DNA from 2 places in the Kingella sp. SNUBH-2017 genome. Region 2 is predicted to be linked to the other one. Evidence: predicted binding sites of a transcription regulator. Region 2 holds the regulator's gene; the other holds the start of a gene.
The links. Region 2 encodes FNR, which switches genes on or off when oxygen is low (the NO sensors DNR and NnrR bind a similar motif). Its sites were predicted from a motif close to TTGATNNNNATCAA; they were not measured.
Positions count from the first base shown of each region.

Region 1: a site for FNR is predicted at 3,607-3,620, ahead of OP500_RS04875 (bacteriohemerythrin). Genes of this name have one in related genera too.

Region 1 is NZ_JAPHVK010000004.1:108,666-116,122, reverse strand. Features, by position in the region: gene OP500_RS04895 (L-lactate permease) at 1-1,047, opposite strand, end outside; gene fabF (beta-ketoacyl-ACP synthase II) at 1,340-2,587, opposite strand; gene acpP (acyl carrier protein) at 2,712-2,948, opposite strand; gene OP500_RS04880 (oxidative damage protection protein) at 3,127-3,399, opposite strand; gene OP500_RS04875 (bacteriohemerythrin) at 3,739-4,146, shown strand; gene fba (class II fructose-bisphosphate aldolase) at 4,349-5,413, opposite strand; gene OP500_RS04865 (ABC transporter substrate-binding protein) at 5,799-7,436, shown strand.
Region 2 is NZ_JAPHVK010000003.1:105,912-113,368, reverse strand. Features, by position in the region: gene OP500_RS03995 (DUF58 domain-containing protein) at 1-675, opposite strand, end outside; gene OP500_RS03990 (AAA family ATPase) at 662-1,567, opposite strand; gene OP500_RS03985 (DUF2167 domain-containing protein) at 1,678-2,607, opposite strand; gene OP500_RS03980 (zinc-dependent alcohol dehydrogenase family protein) at 2,765-3,805, opposite strand; gene fnr (fumarate/nitrate reduction transcriptional regulator Fnr) at 3,981-4,718, opposite strand; gene hemN (oxygen-independent coproporphyrinogen III oxidase) at 4,816-6,204, shown strand; gene OP500_RS03965 (VanZ family protein) at 6,267-6,650, opposite strand; gene OP500_RS03960 (dioxygenase) at 6,637-6,858, opposite strand; gene OP500_RS03955 (glycosyltransferase family 2 protein) at 6,855-7,457, opposite strand, start outside.

The sequences.
Region 1 (7,457 bases), on a different contig from region 2:
AAAGGCGCCGAGAAACAGCATCAGGCCGGCATTGGAGAGCCAGCCGAAGTTGAAGGTTTTGCCTTCGGCGTAGATCGGCAGGTGGATTTTGCTCACCAGATGGCTTTTCAGAAAGCCGCTCACGGGGCCTGACAGCGGGCTGGCAAGGATGATAAACAGCAGGATAAAGCCGTACACCGCCCAGGCTTTGCCGATCTGCCCCCAAGTGAAGCTGCCGCCTTTGCCGCCTTCGGCAATTTTTGCATAGGCCACGATGAAGATAATGCAGGCGATGCTGCCCAAAATGGCCGGCGTTTCCGCGCCGATAAAGTAGGCGGCGGCAAACTGCACCGCCAGCGAAATCCCGCCGATAACGGCGGCCAGGATAATATTCGGAATCAGGTATTTGCGGCTGCGGTCAGTAAGAAACAGAATCACAAACGGCACCAGAAACATCAATACCGCCAACTGGATAACGGTATCGCCCGCCACGGCATGGGTTTGCGCGGCGGTCACTTCGGTGCCGTACACTTCTTTGGCCAGCGTCAGCACCGGCACGCCCACCGCGCCGAAGCCGGTGGCCACGCTGTTGCCGATCAGCGAAACCAGCGCGGAAAAGGCGGGCTTGAAACCCAGCCCGACCAAAATCGCCGCCGGAATCGCCACCGCCGTGCCAAAGCCCGCCATGCCTTCGAGCAGGCCGCCGAAGCCCCACACAATCAGCAGCACTTGCAGGCGCTTGTCTTCGGAGATGCTGATAAATTGCTGTTTGATCACGTCAATCTGCTTGCTTTCCAGCAGCACGTTGTAGCTGAACAGCGCCATCAGGATAATGATTAAAATCGGAAAAACGGCTTTGAGCACGCCTTCGGCAAACGCCCAGCCGACATAGGCGGCGGAATAATTTTTAGGCAGCGTGCCGAAGCCGTCCATATTCGGTACGGCAAATACCGCCACCAGGGCGGCGGCGGCCAGCGCCAGCAGCGCGCTTTTGTCGCCGCTCATTTTCAGCCACATCATCAGCACCAACAGCAGCAGAATGGGCAAAACAGAAAGCAAAATGCTCATGGTGTTCTTTATCCTCGGGTTGAAAGCCGCGATTGTAGCTTATTTCGCCCCGCGCATAGCCGGAATTGTTTGCGGCTAAGGGCTATATATCCGGCCGGCAAAAACGTAGTCGGCCTTGAGCCGCAATGCCCCGCCGTTTTTCAGGCTGCCTGCGGCTTTGGCTCGCAGTATAAAAAAGGCAGCCTGAAAGTCGGATTGGCGGTTTTCAGGCTGCTTTTGGTATCGCCGGAAAGTGAAAACGCCCCTGATGCGGATGGGGGGGGCGTTTGCCTTTTGGCGCGGTGCGGGCTTATCAGGACTCGAAGCGTTTGAACACCAGCGAGCCGTTGGTGCCGCCGAAACCGAAGGAATTGGAAACTGCGGCGCGGATGGGCATTTGCCGGGCTTGGTTGGCGCAGTAGTCCAAATCGCAGCCGCCTTCGATGTCTTGGTGGAAGATGTTGATGGTGGGCGGGGACACTTGGTGGTGAACCGCCAGCACGCTGTACACCGCTTCCACGCCGCCGGCGGCGCCCAGTAGGTGGCCGGTCATCGATTTGGTGGAATTGACCACCAGTTTTTTGGCATGCTCGCCGAACACGGCTTTGAGCGCATTGGTTTCGTTGGCGTCGCCCAGCGGTGTGGAGGTGCCGTGGGCGTTGACGTAGTCGATTTCGTCGGCGTTCAGGCCGGCGTCGGCCAGCGCGTGGCGCAGGGCGAGGGCGGGGCCTTCGGCATTGGGGGCGGTGATGTGGTGGGCATCGGAACTCATGCCGAAGCCGACCAGCTCGGCATAGATTTTGGCGCCGCGTTTTTTGGCGTGCTCCAATTCTTCCAGCACCAGAACGCCGGAGCCTTCGCCCATCACGAAGCCGTCGCGGTCTTTGTCCCACGGGCGGGAGGCGGTGGCGGGGTCGTCGTTGCGGGTGGAAAGGGCTTTCATCGCGGCAAAACCGCCGATGCCGAGGGTGCATACCGCGCCTTCGGCGCCGCCGGCCAGCATCACGTCGGCATTGCCGTATTTGATCAGGCGGGCGGAATCGCCGATGGCGTGGGCGCCGGATGTGCAGGCGGAAACGATGCCGTAGCTGGGGCCGCGGTAGCCTTTGAGAATGGTAACGTGACCGGAAATCAGGTTGATCAGCGAGGCGGGGATGAAGAAGGGGTTGATTTTGCGCGGGCCGTCGGCAAAAACGGCGCGGGCGGTTTCTTCGATGGAGGGCAGGCCGCCGATGCCGGAGCCGATATTGACGCCGACGCGGTCTTTGTCGAGAGTCGGGCAGTCGTCAAGGCCGGCGTCGGCCACCGCCTGCAGGGCAGCGGCGATGCCGTAGTGGATGAAGCTGTCCATGCGGCGCGCTTCTTTGGGGCCGATGTACTGGTTGATGTCGAAATCTTTGACTTCGCCGGCAATCCGGCAGGCGAGATCGGAGGCATCAAAACGGGTAATGGCGCCGATGCCGCTTTTGCCGGCCAGCAGGTTGTCCCATGCGCTCGGGATATCGTTGCCTACCGGCGAAACTTGTCCCAAGCCTGTGATGACTACTCGTCTTTGATTCATAAGTGTTTCTCTGTGTGATGTAAAGAATGCGCCGCCGCTGCCGGTTTTTGTGCCGGTCAAGAGTGCGACAGCCTCCGATGCAGGAATATCCTTAATCAGAGGCTGTGGCGTAAGTGCGGCGAAATTAGGCCTGGTGCGCTTTGATGTAGTCGATCGCGGCCTGAACGGTTCTGATTTTTTCGGCTTCTTCGTCGGGAATTTCGCAGCCGAAAGCTTCTTCCAGAGCCATTACCAGTTCAACCACGTCCAGAGAATCGGCACCCAGGTCGTCTTCAAAGGAAGATTCGGGTTTGATGTCGGCTTCTTGAACGCCCAGTTGCTCGGCAACGATGCTGATGACTTTTTGTTGGATGTCTGACATTTGTGTAGTCCTTAAAATGAAAACTAAGCCTTGCGGCGGGAAAATTAGGGAAGTATCGCTGCGGCGGCGAACGCCTAGAGCTTTTTACCTATAATTGATGCTGCGCGATTTTAAACGCAATTATGCGATTTTGGCTACTCTTGGCCGAAAAATCTTTTCAGGCTGCCTGTGCGCCGTGTTATTCGCTGATGGGAACGTAGCCGGCAACCGCATCGGCGCCGTCGCCGAAAAAGTAGTTTTCCATCTGCTGCGCCAGATACTGGCGGGCTCGGGGGTCGGCCAGGCTGAGACGGTTTTCGTTGATGAGCATGGTTTGGTGGCGCGTCCAAGCGTCCCATGCTTCTTGGGAAACGTTTTCGAAAATGCGCTTGCCCAGTTCGTTGGGCAGCGGCGGGAATTTCATGCCTTCGGCTTCTTTGCCGAGTTTGACGCAATGTACCATGCGGCTCATTTGGTGTTCTCCTAAAGAGGAATGTGTGGAAACCGGCGCGCATATTAGCAAAATTTGCCGTAGCCGTCATGCGCCGAACTTTGGCACATAGGTGCCGAAATTGAGCCGAAATAAATGAGAGTGAGTATATATTATATTGTTTATTCTTGATTTTTTGCTTTTTAGGCTGCTTTTTGCGTATGCGCTTGCGCTTGGTAGGGGTGAAACTTGACGTAAGTCAATGATTGTTGCCGTATTACGGGTAAAGGCGCTGAAATTGCTTCTAAGGGCGCATATCCCCGCAACAGCCGCAGCAGCGGCCGTTGCGCACACCCACAACCCCTTGAAGGAGCATTTATTATGTCTTTTATTTTCTGGACTGCCGATCTGGACACCGGCTTTGACGACATCGACGAGCAGCACAAAATCCTGGTTGACCACATCAACAAACTCTACGATGTCAACGAAACCGGCGATCGCGAACAGATTTTGAACGAAATCCAAGGCGTAATCGACTACGCCGGTGTGCATTTCGGCCTGGAAGAGCAGATGCTTGCCGAAGCCCAGTATCCGATGCTGGAGCCGCACAAAAAAGTACACCAAAACTTCGTTACCAAGATGGTTGATTTCCAAAGCCGCTATGAAAACGGCGACAACGAAGCCGTAGCCGAAATGCTGAACCTGCTCGACGGCTGGTTGTTCCGCCACATCCGTCTGAACGACCACGGCTATATCGACTGTGTGAAAAAATCCGGCGTGCGCCGTTAAGCCGCTATCCGATAAAAGCAGCCTGAAAACCATGATTGGGGTTTTCAGGCTGCTTTATTGTTTGAGCGTTCCCGCTTTGTATCCCGGCCGACCGCCGTTATTGCGCCGGTGATGACGAAAAAGCCGGCTGCGTGCGGTGGGTGGCGTTTGAAAAGGCAGCCTGAAAGGTTTTCAGGCTGCCTTTTGCCGTATGAATCGGGCTTTATTTCACAATCTGTGCCAGCTCGCCTTTGGCATAGCGTTCGGCCATTTTTTCCAGCGATACCGGCTTGATTTTGCCGGCTTGGCCTTCGCAGCCGAAGGCTAAGTAGCGGGCGATGCAGATGTCCTTCATTGCTGACACGGTTTTGGCCAGGTATTTGCGCGGGTCGAATTCCGACGGGTTTTCGGCCATAAAGCGGCGGATGGCGCCAGTGGATGCCAGGCGCAGGTCGGTGTCGATATTGACTTTGCGCACGCCGTATTTGATGCCTTCGACGATTTCTTCCACCGGCACGCCGTAGGTTTCGCCGATGCTGCCGCCGTATTCGTTAATCACTTTGAGCCATTCTTGGGGAACGGAGCTGGAGCCGTGCATTACGATGTGGGTGTTGGGCAGCGCTTCGTGGATTTCTTTGATGCGGTCGATGCGCAGCACGTCGCCGGTGGGCGGGCGGGTGAATTTGTAGGCGCCGTGGCTGGTGCCGACGGCAATCGCCAGCGCATCGACGCCGGTGTCTTTCACAAAACGCACGGCGTCTTCCACGCTGGTGAGCATTTGGTCGTGAGAGAGCTTGCCGACTGCGCCGACGCCGTCTTCTTCGCCCGCTTCGCCGGTTTCCAGATTGCCTAATACGCCGATTTCGCCTTCCACCGACACGCCGCAGGCATGGGAGAAATTGACTACCGTGCGGGTTACATCGACATTGTATTCGTAGCTGGACGGGGTTTTGCCGTCGGCCAGTAGCGAGCCGTCCATCATCACCGAGCTGAAACCGAGCTGGATGGAGCGCTGGCACACATCGGGCGAAGCGCCATGGTCTTGGTGCATCACCACCGGAATATGCGGGAACTCTTCCACCGCTGCGAGAATCAGGTGGCGCAGAAAGGGCGCGCCGGCGTATTTGCGCGCGCCGGCCGAAGCCTGCACGATTACGGGCGCGTTTACCGCATCGGCGGCTTCCATAATGGCGCGCATCTGTTCGAGATTGTTGACGTTGAAGGCGGGCAGGCCGTAGCTGTGTTCGGCGGCGTGGTCGAGCAGCTGGCGCATTGAAACGAGTGCCATAAAGCGGGTGCTCCTGTTGTAAGCAGTACGGGTAATTAGCGATATAACTGTAACGCTATGTAATGAAGCGCGCGATTATATCAGCAGCGCCAAAGGCAAACCAAGGGCGCAGGCAGCCTGAAAACGATAGCTGATTCAGTTTTTTTACTTTTATCCGCGTAAACTTGCTTGACAATAGCGTAAATTTTTTTAAAGATACGCAGCCGCGACCGCATGGTAGCGGCCGCCGTTTTTTTATTGCCTGTAGTCTGCGGTATTTTTTTTGAATTATCAGCCGGCTACGCACGCGGCGTATCGTAAAGGCAGCCTGAAAGCTGCCGCCACCCTCCCTCCGCGCTTTCGGGCTCGGGGGCAAAAGAAAAATAGCTGAAAGGATGGTATTCAAGTGAACCAAGCATATCGAATCTGGCTGGCCTTGGGGCTGGGCGCGGCGCTTGCCGCCTGCAGCGGCGAACCTGCCGCGCAAAAACCCATACAGGTGAGCAACGAACCGGCCGAAAAGCAGGAAATTGTGGTCAATAACGGCGCCGAGCCGGAAACGCTCGACCCGCACAAATCTTCCGGCGTGCCCGAAAGCAATATTCTCAACCAACTGCTGGTCGGTCTGACAGGCACCGATCCCGACGGCAAAACCGTTCCCGCGCTGGCGGAAAAATGGGAATCTGCCGACAACCAGACTTGGGTGTTCCACCTGCGCGAGGCGCAATGGAGTAACGGCGATCCGATTACCGCCGATGATTTTGTTTACAGCATGCGCCGCGTGGTCGATCCGCTGACCGCTTCGCCCTACGCTTCCTATCTGGGCGATGCCAAAGTGAAAAACGCCGAAGAAATCGCCAACGGCAAAGCCAAACCGGAAGAGCTGGGCGTAAAGGCGCTGGATGCCAAAACCCTGCAAATCACCCTGTCTTCGCCGGTACCGTATTTCCCCGATATGCTGGTGCACAGCTCCACCCGTCCGGTTAATGCCAAAGTAGTGGAAAAGCACGGCAGCAAGTGGACTCTGCCTGAAAACTTCGTCGGCAGCGGCCCTTTGCGTATTGCCGAGTGGGTGGTCAACGAAAAAATCGTGCTCGAGCGCAACGATAAATTTTTCGGTAACGCCGACAACAGCATCAGCCGCCTGACCGTTTTGCCGATTTCTTCGCCGATTACCGATGTCAACCGCTTTAAGGCGGGCGAAATCGATATGACTTACAACGATCTGCCCAGCGACCAGTTCAAGCAGCTGAAAGAAGAAATGGGCGATCAGATGAAAATCTCCCCCTATCTTTGCACCTATTATTACGAGTTCAACCACCGCCAGGCGCCGTTTGACAATCCGAAAGTGCGCCGCGCGCTGTCGCTGGCTTTCGACCGCGAGCTGTTTGTCGAGAAAATTGTCGGCCGCGGCGAAGCGCCGGCCTACCAGCTGACACCGACCGCCACCCAGGGCATGAAAGACTATGTGCCGGACTGGAAAGCCTGGGATAAGGCCAAGCGCTTGGAAGAAGCGAAAAAACTGCTGCAGGAAGCCGGCTACAGCGCCGAGAAGCCGCTGAAGTTTGAAATTCTCTACAACACCAACGAAAACCATAAGAAAAACGCTGTCGCCGTCGCCGCGCTGTGGAAAGAGAATCTCGGTTTTGTCGAAGCCGAACTCAACAACCAGGAATGGAAAACTTATCTCGACGGCAAGCGCAACGGCAAATTCCAAATGGCGCGCTCCGGCTGGTGCGGCGACTACAACGAACCGTCGGCCTTCCTTAACGTGTTCAAGTCCAACAACAGCAGCAACTACGGCCGCTACAACAGCCCGGCTTATGACGATTTGATGCGCCGGACGCTGGCACCCGGCGTCAGCAGCGAAGAGCGCGCCGAGCTTTATCACAAGGCCGAAGCTGAGCTCGACAAAGACAGCGCGTCGATTTTCGCCTACCACTATGTGAGCGCCCGTTTGGTCAAACCCTATCTGAGCGGCTATTCCGACCGCGACCCGCTGAACTACTGGCAGGCAAAAGACTGGAAAGTGATGAAACACTGACCGCCGCCGCTTGAGCTTCTC
Region 2 (7,457 bases):
TTGATGGGGCTTGAGATAGGCCAAATCTTCACCGTTCAAACCGGCGCGATCGGGCGGTTGCTCGGGATCGCTGCCGCTGCCGGCATGGTCAAGGCTGTGCGCCAGCGGCGCGGGATAGACCAGCGCGTCGGTCTGCCATTCGAGCAGGCATTCGGCGTAAAACAAACCGAAAGGCGCGCTGGTGGCCAGGGTGAAACACAGCGGCTCGGGAAAGGGGCCGCGGCGCACCACTTTAATCGGCCAGGGCAGCCTGAAATCGGCATTATCAGCGGTTTCGCAGCGCTGCCACAGCTTATCGGCGGCGGTATCGTCTTCTTCTTCGTCCGGCCGTGTTTCGGCATGAAACCAAAACAGCCGCGGCCGTTTGCCGCCGCTGATGCTGAGACTGACTTCGGCGGTGTCGCCGGCAAACACTTCGCCGCGGTAAACGGCGCCGATGCGCAGGCCGAGCAGCTGGCGCAGGGTCATCAGCGCGGAAACGGCGGTAAAGCCGGCAATCCAAAAACACACGGCATAGGCGAGATTGACCTGGTAATTGACCGCCGCCACCCACACCGCAAAAGCCAAAACCGCCAGCGTCAGACACAAACGGGTCGGGCGCAGGCGGATGTGGCGGCGCGCCAGCAGCGCTTCGCTGTCAAAACGCAGGGACGCGGCCGGCTCAAACGGCGACATGGGCGACAATCTCGTTGAGAACGTCGGCGCTGTCGCGCTGGTTTAGGGTTTGCAGGCGGTGGTTGGCCACCGGCACCCACACCGCTTTAAGGTCTTCCGGCAGCACAAAGTCGCGCCCTTCGAGAAAGGCCCAGGCTTTGGCAGCCGCAAGCAGCGACAAGCCGGCACGGGGGCTGAGACCGGTTACGAACAGCCCCGGGCGGCGGGTGGCGGCCACCAGCCGGTAAACATAGGCGGCTACGGCATCGGAAACGGTCAAACCGCGCACCTGCTGCTGCCATTGCGCCAGCTGCTGCGGCGTGGTCACCGCCTGCAGCTGCGCGGCGGCATGGCGGCGCCCGCCCTGGCGGTAAAGCGCTTTTTCCGCTTCTTCGGCGGGATAACCCATGCTCAGACGCATCATAAAGCGGTCGAGCTGGCTTTCAGGCAGCGGGAAAGTGCCAAGCTGCTCGCTGGGGTTTTGGGTGGCGACGACCAGAAACGGCTGCGGCAGACGATAGGTTTTGCCGTCCACCGACACCTGCCGCTCTTCCATCGCTTCGAGCAGCGCCGACTGCACTTTGGGCGAAGCGCGGTTGATTTCGTCGGCCAGCACAAACTGGTTGAACACCGGCCCGGGATGGAATTTGAACGCGCCCTCGGCAGGCATAAACACGTTTACGCCGAGCAGATCGGCCGGCAGCATGTCGTTGGTGAACTGCACGCGCTGGTAGCGCAGGCCGAGTACCGCCGCCAAAGAGCCGGCCAGCGTGGTTTTTCCCACCCCGGGCACGTCTTCAAGCAAGACGTGGCCGTCGGCAAGAATGCTGGCGACGAGCTGTTTGAGTACCGGCGCTTTGCCGAGAATCACGCTGTTGAGCTGTTTGAAAACCGGCTCGAAAATCGGGTTCATCCAAAACTCCGTAACAAGGGAGAAAACAGTTTTCAGGCAGCCTGAAAAAGCGGTGGCGAAACCAAACGGCAGCGCCCTGCCCTTTTTTCAGGCTGCCTGAAGCGGGAAAATCAGCCGCGGCGGCGGCCGAGCCAGGATTTGATCGCGCCGCCGACGGCCACGGCGCCGATAATCAGGAATTTGCCGGCTTTGGCGAGAAAGGCGCCGATCACCGCCAGCAGACCGAGTTTTTTCGCCGCCACGCCGCCCACCAGCGCGGCCAGGCCGTATTCGGCGACCTTGTCGGTGGCGGCGTTGTAGTCGGCATAGCGCTCGCCCTGGTTGAATTCGATGTCGGCCAGAAGCTGCTGCGCCACCGGTTTGTATTTGGCGATGTCTTTGCTGTCGGTAACCAGGGTCAGATTGATGTAGCCTTTGCGGCCGAGCGCGTAGGTGTTGTAGTTTACCGCGGGGTTGTCATCAGCTTTGCCTTTTTCATGGACGTCGATCGACCAAATCAGGCGGTGTGTGGCGGCATCATAGTGCGGCTGCTCGATCCAGCCGTGGGTTTCGATTTCGGCAATGCCCTTGGCCTTGCGTACTTTGTTCTGCTCTTCGTTGCCTTCTTTGAGCGCTTCGAGCATATGGGCGGTATCCCAGTCTTTGGCATCGTCGTCCTTGATGTAGCCCGAATCGACGTAGTTCAGATCGACCAACCAATCCTCATCATCCTGCTCGGGTAACACCAAACCGTAGCGGTTGGGGTTTTCGCTGTTTCCCCCCATCTGCATCAGCAGGTTGGCATCGTCCCGGCCGATAAATACCATGCCTTTGGGCAGCTTCAGCTTGCCCTGCATGCCCAAATCAATCACTTTGGGCCCGGACTGCGCCCTCTGCTGGATGTCGTTTAATAATTGTTCTTTTGCGCTGTCGGCGCTGCTGTCAGACGCTGCAGTCGGAGTTTCAGCAGGGGCTTTTTTAGCGGCAAACGCCGGCGGCGCGGCTGCCACGGCCAGCGCCAATGCGGTGCACAAAACGGATAATCGGAAGCGTAAGGACATTATTTTACCTATGTTAATTTTATTAAAGGCGGCATTGTAAAAAGGACGCTCCATGCTGTAAAGCATGGCGCTGCGGCCGCTTTGATAATGTTGCAAACACGCTTCAGGCAGCCTGAAAACTTTTCAGGCTGCCTGATGTTTTACCTAGAGCAGGAATTTAGTCGTTGACCAGCACCACTTTCATCGCCTGGTTTTCCGAAGCGTGTTTGAACACGTCGTAGGCTTTTTCCAGCTCGGAGAGCTTGAAGCGGTGGGTCAGCATTTTGCTGTAGTCCACCGAGCTGGTGGCCACGGCTTTGAGCAGCATTTCGGTGGTGTTGCTGTTGACCAGGCCGGTGGTGATGGCCAGGTTTTTGATCCACAGTTTTTCCAGTTTGAAATCGACCGACTTGCCGTGCACGCCGACCACAGCAATATGGCCGCCGGGTTTGACGATGTCCTGGCACATATCCCAAGTGGCGGGAATGCCGACCGCTTCAATCGCGCAATCGACGCCGTCTTCGCCGACGATGGCAAAAACCTGCCGGGAAATGTCGCCCGACGCGGGATTGATGGTATGGGTGGCGCCCAGTTCTTTGGCCAGTTTCAAGCGGTTTTCGTCCATATCGCAGACGATAATCGTGGCGGGGCTGTAAAGCTGCGCAGTCAGCAGGGCGGACATGCCAACGGGGCCGGCACCGGCGATGAAGACGGTGTCGCCCGGTTTGACGTCTCCGCTCTGCACGCCGATTTCGTGGGCGGTGGGCAGGATGTCGGACAGCAGCAGGGCGATTTCGTCGTCCACGGCGGCGGGCAGCGGAATTAGGCTGTTATCGGCATAGGGCGTGCGCACATATTCGGCCTGCGTGCCGTCGATCATATAGCCGAGTATCCAGCCGCCGTTGCGGCAGTGGGAATAGAGCTGGGTTTTGCAGTAGTCGCAGGTGCAGCATTTGCTGACGCAGGAGATGATGACTTTATCGCCGACTTTGATGTTTTTCACCGCCGAGCCAACTTCTTCAACGATGCCGACGCCTTCGTGCCCCAAAATGCGCCCATCGGCCACTTCGGGGTTTTTGCCTTTCCAAATCCCTAAGTCGGTGCCGCAGATGGTGGTTTTGACGATTTTCACTACTGCGTCGGTGGGGTCAATGATTTGTGGTTTGGGTTTTTCTTCTAAACGGATGTCGTTGGCGCCGTGATAAACCATTGCTTTCATCGTATTCTCTCCTTCAAAAATGAAATAAGGCAGACAAACCGGCTTCACGCCTGCTTATCTGCCTTGTTTATAAAGCACAAAAACCGCAAAGTCAAACAAAAATTAACGAGAATTTGTTATATTATAACAACTCTTAACATTTCAAGCAGCCTGAAAACAGCAGCCAAGCCCGCACTCAGCCTGCTTTCACTTCCTTGGTGCTGCTGGCCACCAAATCCTGCAGCGCCTGAGGCTGCAATAAACGGATGTGCTTGTGATCGACGGCAATCCAGCCGTTTTGGTTGAAGCGCGACAAAGTGCGGCTGACGGTTTCCAGCTTCAGCCCCAAATAACTGCCGATTTCGTCGCGCGACATACGCAGGATAAAATCGCTGGCGGAAAAGCCGCGGTGCTGCAAACGCTGCGAAAGGTTGAGCAGGAACGCGGCCAGGCGCTCTTCGGCGCGCATATTGCCCAGCAGCAGCATCACGCTTTGGTCGCGCACGATTTCGTTGCTGAACAGGCGGAAAAAATGGGTGTTGATTTTCGGCGCGCGGCGGCCGGCCTCTTCCAGACTTTCCAAGCGCACTTCGCACACTTCGCTGTCTTCCAGTGCGATGGCATCGCAGCTGTAGCGGTTCATACCGATGCCGTCCATGCCCATCATCTCGCCGGACATAAAAAAGCCGGTTACCTGGTCGCGCCCGTCCTGCAGGGTAACGGTGGTTTTGAAAAAACCGGTACGCACGGCGAACAGCGAAGAAAATTCTTCGCCGGCGTGAAACAGATATTCGCCCTTTTTAATCCGGCGGCTCTGGCGCTCAACCGCGTCCAGAAGTTCGAACTCACCGTTTTCCAGCGTAACCGGCGTGCACAATTCGTAGAACGAGCAGGTTGCGCATTGCGAAGTCAGGGGGATGGATTTTTTCGTCATTGAGTGTGGCATCGGTTATCTGCTTGACAAAAGTCAATGAATTTTTATAAAAACAGGCTTATTCTAACAAAATTTATACCAACAATAAATAATCCTTATGAACACCCACACCATCCAATTCGACCGGCGCCTGATCGCCTCCCTGCCCGCCAACGGCCCCCGCTATACATCCTACCCCACCGCCGACCGCTTCCACGACGCTTTCAGGCAGCCTGAATACCAAAACACCCTGCGCGACACCCTTGCCGGGCAGCCTGAAAAACCGCTGTCGCTCTATCTGCACATCCCCTTTTGCAACACCATCTGCTACTACTGCGGCTGCAACAAAATCATCACCAAAGACAAAACCCGCGCCGACGAATACCTTAACTATCTGGAAAAAGAAATGGCGCTGCTCGCCCCCCATCTGGGCGGACGGCACCCGCTGGCGCAGCTGCATTTCGGCGGCGGCACCCCCACTTTTCTTTCCGACGACCAGCTCGAGCGCGTGTTCGCCATGATCCGCGAACACTTCCAGCTCTTGGACGACGGCGAATACTCCATCGAAATCGACCCGCGCAAAGTCGGCGCCGCCACCATCGGGCATCTCGGCCGGCTCGGTTTCAACCGCATGAGCGTCGGCATCCAAGATTTCGATCCCAAAGTCCAAGCCGCCGTCAACCGAATCCAAACCGTTGAAGAAACGCGAGAAGTCATCGAAGCCGCCCGCAATTCCGGTTTCAAATCCGTCAGCATCGATCTGATTTACGGCCTGCCGCATCAAACCCTCTCCAGCATCGAAACCACCTTCGATACCGTCCTCTCTCTCGCCCCCGACCGCCTTGCGCTCTACCACTACGCCCACCTGCCGCATATTTTCAAACCCCAGCGGCGCATCGACACCAATGCCGTCCCCTCCAGCGAAGAAAAACTCGACATCCTGCAATACGCCGTGCGCCGGCTGGATGCCGAAGGCTATGTGTTTATCGGCATGGACCACTTCGCCAAGCCCGACGACGAGCTCGCTGTTGCCCTGCGCGAAGGCCGGCTGCAGCGCAACTTCCAAGGCTATTCCACCTATGCCGACTGCGATCTGGTGGCCGTCGGCGTTTCCGCCATCGGCAAAGTCGGCGATACCTACAGCCAAAACGAGCGCGACATCGAAAAATACTACGCCGCCCTCGACGCCGGACAACTGCCCGTTATGCGCGGCTACCATCTCGATCGCGACGACCTTCTGCGCCGCAACATCATCCAAGACCTGATGTGCCGCTTCGCGCTGGATTTTGCCGACTACGCCGCCGAAACCGAAGTCCCCTTTGCGCGCTATTTCGCCGCCGAACTGGCCGACCTGCAGCAGCTGGCACAACTCGGCCTACTCAAAATCAGCAACAACCGCATCGAAGTAAGCGCCAAAGGCCGCTTCCTGATCCGCAACATCGCCATGGTTTTCGACCGCTACCTACGCCACAGCGAAACCCGTACCAAATATTCGCAAACCGTATAGCGCCGCAAAACGCAGCAAAAAGGCAGCCTGAAACTTTTCAGGCTGCCTTTTTCACTATTGTTTCAAATATCTTCCGTTCGGCGGCTGCGCGCTTGCTGGATTTGCGCCGCGAAATACAGCGCCAGGCCGGCGCCGCACAAGTCTGCGGCAAAATCGAGAATATCGCCGCTGCGGGTACGGGTCAGATAATGTTGCGCCAACTCGCTGGCGGCGGCGTAAATCACGGCAAACGCCAGCAGTGCGCGCAGCGGCAGCGGGCGTTTTTCGGCCAGCCAGGCTTTGGCCAGCAGCCAGAGTTGGGCGAAAAACAGCGCGGCGTGGACGAATTTGTCGAAATGGGAAAACGGTGCTTTCAGGCTGCCGTTGTCGTTTTCGCGCAGCACCAGCGCGTAGATGCCGGCCAGCAGCCACAAGAGCGCCAGCAGCAGCCATTTATTGCGCGGCATCGCCGGTTTCCTCCGCATAGCGCGCACAATTTTCGGCCAGTTTGGCAAAACGACCGCCACGCGCGGCAAAAAGCTGCTGCCAGCAGCGGGCTTCGGCGGCATCCGGCGCTTCGTCGCTGCCGGCTTCTTCCAAAAAGAAAGCCAGCGTTTCCGCCACTTCGGTATAGGCTTCTTCGCGGAAAAACCGTTCCAGTTCGTTATCGCTCATTTCAGGCTGCCTTTCTCGTTCTGCACCGCTTCTGCGGCAAAGCGGTCCATGCCGTTTTCGCAGCGGGTCAGGCTGCCTTCCAGCGCCTGCGCCAAGAGCCGGTCGTTTTCCGGCAGCGACTGGCGCGACGCTTCGTGGTGCCACAAATGATAGGTGACGGCGGCGAATTTCAAATTGGCGCGTTTGCCGCCGGCATTGAAAAATCGTGCGGCAAATTCGCTGTCTTCGCGTCCCCAGCCGACAAAATCGCTGTTAAAGCCGTTGATGCGCTGCGCGTCTTCGCGGAAAAAACCCATATTGCAGCCGCGGATGCCGGTGAGGTTACGGTTTTCCCTGCGGATCAGCAGTTTGGCCAGCAGAGGAATGCGGCACAAGCGCAGCCGTTTGTGCCAGGCGTCTGTTAGGCCGCGCCGATACCACGCCGGCAAAGACAAGCTGCCGTTTGCCGCCTGCGCCAGCACGGCATCGGTGGCGGCCTGATCCAATTGCCCTGCTGCGCCCTGCACCAACACGCCTTTTTTTGCCGCCTGCTTGTGGTCGGCGACAAATCGGGGATGCAGCAGGGTTTCGCTATCGGCCAGCAGCACGTAGTCGCAACG